DNA from 2 places in the Paenibacillus durus genome. Region 1 is predicted to be linked to the other one. Evidence: predicted binding sites of a transcription regulator. Region 1 holds the regulator's gene; the other holds the start of a gene.
The links. Region 1 encodes LexA, which represses DNA repair genes until DNA is damaged. Its sites were predicted from a motif close to CGAACATATGTTCG; they were not measured.
Positions count from the first base shown of each region.

Region 2: the regulator LexA is predicted to act here: its motif matches at 1,569-1,582, upstream of recN (DNA repair protein RecN).

Region 1 is NZ_CP009288.1:3,574,095-3,577,519, forward strand. Features, by position in the region: gene PDUR_RS15130 (hypothetical protein) at 1-206, opposite strand, end outside; gene PDUR_RS15135 (DUF896 domain-containing protein) at 261-470, opposite strand; gene yneA (cell division suppressor protein YneA) at 698-1,111, opposite strand; gene lexA (transcriptional repressor LexA) at 1,291-1,917, shown strand; gene PDUR_RS15150 (L,D-transpeptidase) at 2,078-2,416, shown strand; gene PDUR_RS15155 (helveticin J family class III bacteriocin) at 2,601-3,425, opposite strand, start outside.
Region 2 is NZ_CP009288.1:4,092,646-4,096,070, reverse strand. Features, by position in the region: gene PDUR_RS17645 (TlyA family RNA methyltransferase) at 1-330, shown strand, start outside; gene PDUR_RS17640 (hypothetical protein) at 396-869, shown strand; gene ahrC (transcriptional regulator AhrC/ArgR) at 898-1,344, shown strand; gene recN (DNA repair protein RecN) at 1,757-3,425, shown strand, end outside.

The sequences.
Region 1 (3,425 bases):
CCAGATGATGTGTCGAACTGGCCGATGCTCCAATACAGAGCCCCCAATGCCGCAAGCAGTACAGGAAAAACAATATTGCGTCCCTTATAAACGTCGGCTTGACCGGCCTTGGATGAAGAATTAATGGAATCCTTGCCCTCTTTTTTTCTTCTCTTGTTGATCTGCTGTGTGTTGCGTTGAACCATTCTTTCCCAAGAACGGGCCATTTCATTTCCCCCTAGTCTTCCTGAAGTTTCTATGAAAAGACGGCTTCGGCTTGATTAATGAAGATTTCTATTGCCGTCTCGTTCATTTCCTTTGTCATCCACAATTTCAATCGACTCCAATTGAGCGCGGAAATTGCGGCGGACATTACCGAGATATATCTCCCGAAGTTTGGCGCGTTCTGCCAATTCCTCTTCGTTTAGTCCGACGCTCTTAGATTTGCGCGCCAGCTCATTAATGCGATTAACCAGTTCATCTATATTCAAAATGTTCCCTCCTAATTTCTGCTTGATTGTTCATGCCGGCATTAGCGGTAAGTTAAAGGAACCGGTAGAACTGCTCTAAATTCATTCTAACTTTGCCATGAGAAAAAGAGCTTGTCAAGGCGACTCCCCTGAAAGCTCATTTTACTGCATTAGCCTGATATGCTTCTACTCTGTTAATCAGCACTTTGCAAAATTTGCTTCAAGTCGCTAAGGGTATTTGCAAATGATTATTTGTATACGGGAATTGATAATATATCTCCGGCCTGGATATCGGAACCGCTCAAATTATTATGTCGTTTAATAGCATCAATATATACGACAGTTCTCATATCGGAAGCTTTATTCTTAAGAGCGATACTCCAGAGTGTATCGCCGGGCTCCACTACAATCCGCTTCTCCTGCTGTATTGATAACGAACTGGCAAATACTTGGCTTACCACGGTAAATCCCGAAATAATTAGAAGAAGCACAATCATCAGCTTAAAAACATCTTGCTGTTTCAATACGATACATGCTTTCTTGATGATCACTTTAGTGTTCTTTACGGATGGGTTCATATGGCTAGAAACCGCACTCCGGCACGCTGAGGCGGCCTCCGGTGTCTCATTATAAATGCTGCGGTATGTACTATATTTCAACATGTATCATCAACCTCCAAACACTTGTTCTTACTTGCAAAATTAATATAGCACGAACATGTGTTTCGATCAAGAGGTTTTTCGAACGATTGTTCCCCTTTATTTTTTTAGAACTTATGTTTGTGCGAACGGCAGTTCTATGTTATAATTTTCCCAAACATTACTAGATGGGGTGTATTCCGATGTCAAAGATTTCGAGTCGCCAGCTGGCGATCCTGGAATTTATACGTAACGAAGTTCGCAGCAAGGGGTATCCGCCTTCCGTCCGGGAAATTGGAGAAGCGGTCGGCCTGGCCTCCAGTTCTACCGTACACGGGCATCTTGACCGGCTGGAGAAGAAAGGACTTATCCGCCGCGATCCCACGAAACCGCGCGCCATTGAATTGCTGGGCCAGGAAGACTCCGAAAATGTCCAACAATTCGTGCAGACCGTTGCCCGAGTCCCGGTTGTTGGCAAGGTGACTGCGGGTGTGCCGATTACAGCAACAGAGAATATTGAAGATTATTTCCCCCTTCCCACCCATTACGTCGGAGAAAACAAGGTCTTCATGCTTTCCGTTATGGGCGACAGTATGATTGAAGCCGGCATCATGAACGGAGATTACGTCATCGTCCGCCAGCAGCAGACCGCCGATAACGGCGATATCGTGGTCGCAATGACGGAAGACGATGAAGCTACTGTCAAGACCTTCTATAAGGAGCGCGATCATATTCGCCTGCAGCCTGAAAATCCGGCCTATGAGCCGCTCCGGCTTAACCGGGTGAGTATTTTGGGTAAAGTGATTGGATTATTCAGAGACATCCATTAATGGCTGTGCACATTTGAAAGGCGGCCCCGTTTACCGGGTCCGCCTCTTTTCGTACATACTTTTTCAGCATAGCTCTTTGTGCCGCACTTCGATATTCAGAGAAATTAGAACGGCATATGCACTCCCTGCATATTTTATACCGTAAAGGAGTGCTGATCATATGCCTAATTACCGGATCATTGTCGATTTATCCCAGCGCATGTTGTACCTTCTGGATAACGATAAAGTCGTTCGGGGCTTCCCCGTAGGAATCGGCAAAATGTTAACCCAGACACCCGAGGGCGAATACACCATTGTTAATAAGCAGGCAAATCCAGGCGGACCATTCGGCGCATTCTGGATGGGACTTTCCAAGCCCCATTACGGCATTCACGGAACCAATAATCCCGCGTCAATCGGTCATCAGGTTTCGCATGGATGTATCCGTATGTACAATGCCGATGTACTTGAGCTGGCCCGGATCGTTCCGCTGGGTACTAGAGTAACTATTCGTGAATAAATATTAAAAACCGCCAAAAAATGGCGGTTCTATTATGCAAAAAGTTAGTACAACGCGATCAGCTCCATAAAAATGAGGTTGCAATGCCGCGGTCATCCAACTGTTGAAGCTGGACTTTAGGCTCCATTGGCGGATACTGGGTTTCTCTATTATCGTCATTCTAACTGACCAGACTGGCAGTTATTCAAAATAAGCTATCAGGGACGTAATAAACTTGCTGCGTATTTTTTTTATTATCCGGGTCTGTAACTATAGTAAAATAAACGTTGCCGTTTTTGGTCTGTACTCCCTCGATTTCATGGCTTCCCACATTTGTTATATTCACAAGGGTTTTGTATGCTCCTGTGTTTGACATCATAGCAATCTTGGGAGTATCACCTTCTGCGCCGCCTGACGTATATATTTCCGTTTTATCAAGCATATCAGCTCCCTGGAATGATCCGTTCGGTCTTACAATAGCATTTCCCGACTGCGTAAAGCTGGTTACGCAAGCGTTTACCGTAGCTGCACTGTCCATTCGTACCTGTTCATTGCTGTCAAGAAGCTTGTTTAAAGCTACCGTATCATAAATGGACCAAGTAACGGTTCCTTCCGCAGTTTGTACGCGGAAAATCGTATAGTTACTGTTGCCGCCGCCATCAACACGGTAAGTCTCACCTAATCTTGCACCCGTCTTATTAGCGTAATTCAAATAAGTGAACCGATGAAGATCCGTATAATCAAGTGTCGCACCAGACGAGTATTGAAGCCTTGCTACCTGAAGCGACCAGTAATACGGCGTTGAAGAATCAGCTTTTGCACTGAAATAGAAATAGTTAATGCCATTATAGGTGTACATATCCAGCGTTTGTCCGTGACCGGAATTGGTGATGGTCATTTCATCAACATATGTGGCGTCGCTTCCGTTTATGAGCAATCTTGAAAGATAGACTGTTCCCCCGGACCGCTGTGTTACATAAAGATACTTATCAGCAATGTAAGCTTTCTGAACAGCCAGGTTGTGATTAAG
Region 2 (3,425 bases), 520 kb from region 1:
TCCGGTGTTGTACGCGATCCGGCGGTTCATCGGGAAGTGCTGGAGAATGTGCTGACAATGGCGCGTGACCTTGGCTTTATTCTCAAGGGCCTGACTTTCTCGCCGATCACGGGCGGTGAGGGCAACATCGAATTTCTGGCTCACTGGCGTCTTGAACAGGAAGGCGTACACGATAGCGGCGAAGCCGCTGACCGGGGGGAAGTGTCCCACGATCAGGCTTCCTCCGAGTCTTACGGCGATTTTGCCGCAATCGCGAAAGACGTGGTGGCGGAAGCCGCGGGCACGTTCGGCGGTCAGGCATCCACTCATGGAAACTCATCGAGAAGATGAGTTTCTTTTGGCTATTAGGAGGGATTTTGCCCTATCTGCTCGAATAAATCACCGAGGTGATTCGGATGTCGGGTAGCCCGGACAAAGCGGTTATGGCGGTGATCGGCGTTGGGCTGGCGGTATGGGTCGTCTACCGCATTTATGTATGGCTCCAGAGCTCGCCGCGTTCCTTTTTGCAGGATCATATTCCGCTGAATGATGAGATTAACCCCCACCCGGCTGTAAGTTTGCTGGAAGATGCAGGCTACGAAGTTGTCGGCGGCAAGCTGAAAATTCCGCTGTCCTTTAACGTTGACGGCGCTCCGCTGTACAGCCGGCTGTTTGTCGATTACATCGCTGCAGCGGAGGATGGCACACAGTATCTCGTCGTGCTTGCTCGTCCGCGCCGTCCGGTGGAGTGGACCGGAAGCGGACTGCGGGATATGCTGCTTCCATATCTTTTGATTTATCCAGGGGTTGGGGGTCTGCTCTATGTGAATGCTCCGGCCGCCACGGTCAACGTGATCACTTTTGGCAGGGATGATGGAGAGAATGATTAGCACTTTTTAAATATACGGGAGGCTATTAATGAAAGGTCAAAGACATATCAAGATACGAGAAATCATTACCCATAGGGATATTGAAACACAGGATGAGCTGGTTGAAGCGCTTCGAAACGCTGGTTTTCAAGTTACCCAGGCAACCGTGTCCCGAGATATCAAGGAACTGCTGCTAATCAAGGTTCCGATGGATGACGGGAGATATAAGTATTCGCTGCCAACCGATCAGCGCTACAATCCGACACAGAAGCTGAGACGGGTGCTCGTGGACAATTTTGTGCACATCGACTACTCGGGCAATCTGGTTGTTATGAAATGTCTGCCTGGAACGGCCAACTCCGTCGCCGCGCTGATCGACAGTATCGAGTGGCCGCAAATTATGGGGACAATCTCCGGTGATGATACGATTTTGATTATCTGCCGGGAGACGGAGGACAGCAAAAAAGTAGTATCACAAATCATGGGTTACATTTAATTTAAGTATCAGCGTTAAAAAAGACCCCTTCCTCTATATGCATGGGATGAATCGGCTCCGGACAAGGGAGGGTCTTTGCCCTCTTCATTGTCCGCTATCTTCAAGCATCTTGTTCGATCTATTCCATAGCCATTTTTACGCCCCCCTTCGGATGTTTCACATTTGCGCATTAATTTCGTTCTTCTCGCCTGACAGTAACTTTTTTACTGAAAACCCCTTGACTCCGAACCTATGTTCGGTCATACTTTGAGCATGGCCGTGTAAATCTTAAACGAATTTGCCGGGAAGCCAAATTAGCTTGGCTAACGTCTTTTTGAGTAGAATGGACTTTACAAGAGCTCCCTTTCGCTAATCATTAGTATGAGGGAGAGTTCATAGGGCATGTTATTTATGCGTCGGAGGTGCAATATTTGTGCTTGAAACATTATCCATTCGCAACCTGGCGGTTGTCGAGTCGGTAGATGTCTACTTTTATCCGGGCTTTCACGTGCTTACCGGTGAGACGGGCGCGGGCAAATCAATCATCATTGATGCGCTTGGATTGATTGCCGGGGCCAGGGGCTCGGCGGAATCCATTCGCTACGGCTGCGAGAAGGCGGAGATGGAAGCCCTGTTCAGCCTGCCAAGCGGACATTCGGTCTGGAGCACGCTGGAGAAGCTCGGAATCAGGGCGCAGAAAGAAGAGCATTTAATTATACGCCGGGAGCTGAATTCCCAGGGAAAGAGTACTTCAAGAGTTAACGGCCAAATGGTAAATCTGACGATGCTGCGTGAAATTGGTGAGCAGCTTGTCAATATCCACGGCCAGCACGAGCACCAGAATCTGCTTAGACCGGAGCGGCATCTGGGGCTGCTGGATACGTATGGAGAATCTGTAATCGGACCGCTTAAGGCGGAATACCAGGAGAAATATTCAAAGTTTGCCCAGGTGGAGAAAGAACTTCGCGAGCTGCAGGATTCGAGCCAAAAAAGCTATCAGATGCTTGATCTGTACCGGTTTCAATTGGAGGAGATCTCTTCTGCTGCCTTAAAGCCGGGAGAAGATGAATTACTTTCCGAGGAAAGGGTCAAACTATCCTATAGCGAGAAAATGATGGATTCCATCTCCGGCGCTTACGAGCTGCTGAATGGCCGTCAGGGGCTTGAAGCGATCAGCAACGTTATTTCCTCCTTGGAAGAAGTTGTCCGTTATGATGAAAAAGCGCTAAAGCCTGTTCTGGAACAGCTTCAGTCCTCTTTTTATCAATTGGAGGATGCCTCTTTCCAGCTGCGCGATTACCGCGAAGACATTGAGTTCAACCCGGCAAGGCTGGAAGAAGTGGAGAATCGGCTTGATCTTATCTCCGGCCTGCGGCGTAAATACGGCGACAGCGTGGAGCAAATTCTGGAGTATTACGAGCAGATCTCCCGTGAAACCGATTTACTTGAGAACAAGGACGAACATTTGGAGAAACTTACGGTTAAGCGGGACGTCCTGCTTAGCGAACTGATGGAGACAGCGGTGCAGCTTAGCGAAGCCCGGCGTCAGTGTGCGGCGGATCTGGCGTCACAGGTCGAAGGTGAACTGAAGGACCTTCAAATGGAGCGGACTTCCCTTGAAGTTAAGATTGATACGCTTGATGATCCACGGGGAGTTGAATATGAAGGACGCCGCATCCGGTTGACCCGGCAGGGTATAGACAGCGCCGAGTTCATGATTTCTCCCAATCCGGGCGAGCCGCTGCGTCCGTTGAGCAAAATTGCTTCGGGCGGAGAGCTGTCGCGTATCATGCTGGCAATGAAGAGCATCTTCGCAAGGCATGAGGATATCCCTGTTCTGATATTCGACGAAGTGGACACCGGGGTCAGCGGACGTGCAGCGCAATCCATCGCCGATAAGCTGTACCGGCTGTCCTCAACATGCCAGGTCTTCTCCATAACTCACCTGCCGCAGGTGGCCTGCATGGCGGACCATCAGTATCTTATCCGTAAAAAGGTGCAGGAAGGCCGTACAATGACCGAGGTGGAGGCCCTGTCCGAAGATGGACGGGTTAAGGAGCTGGCCAGAATGCTGGGCGGTGTGGAGATTACTGAAAAAACGC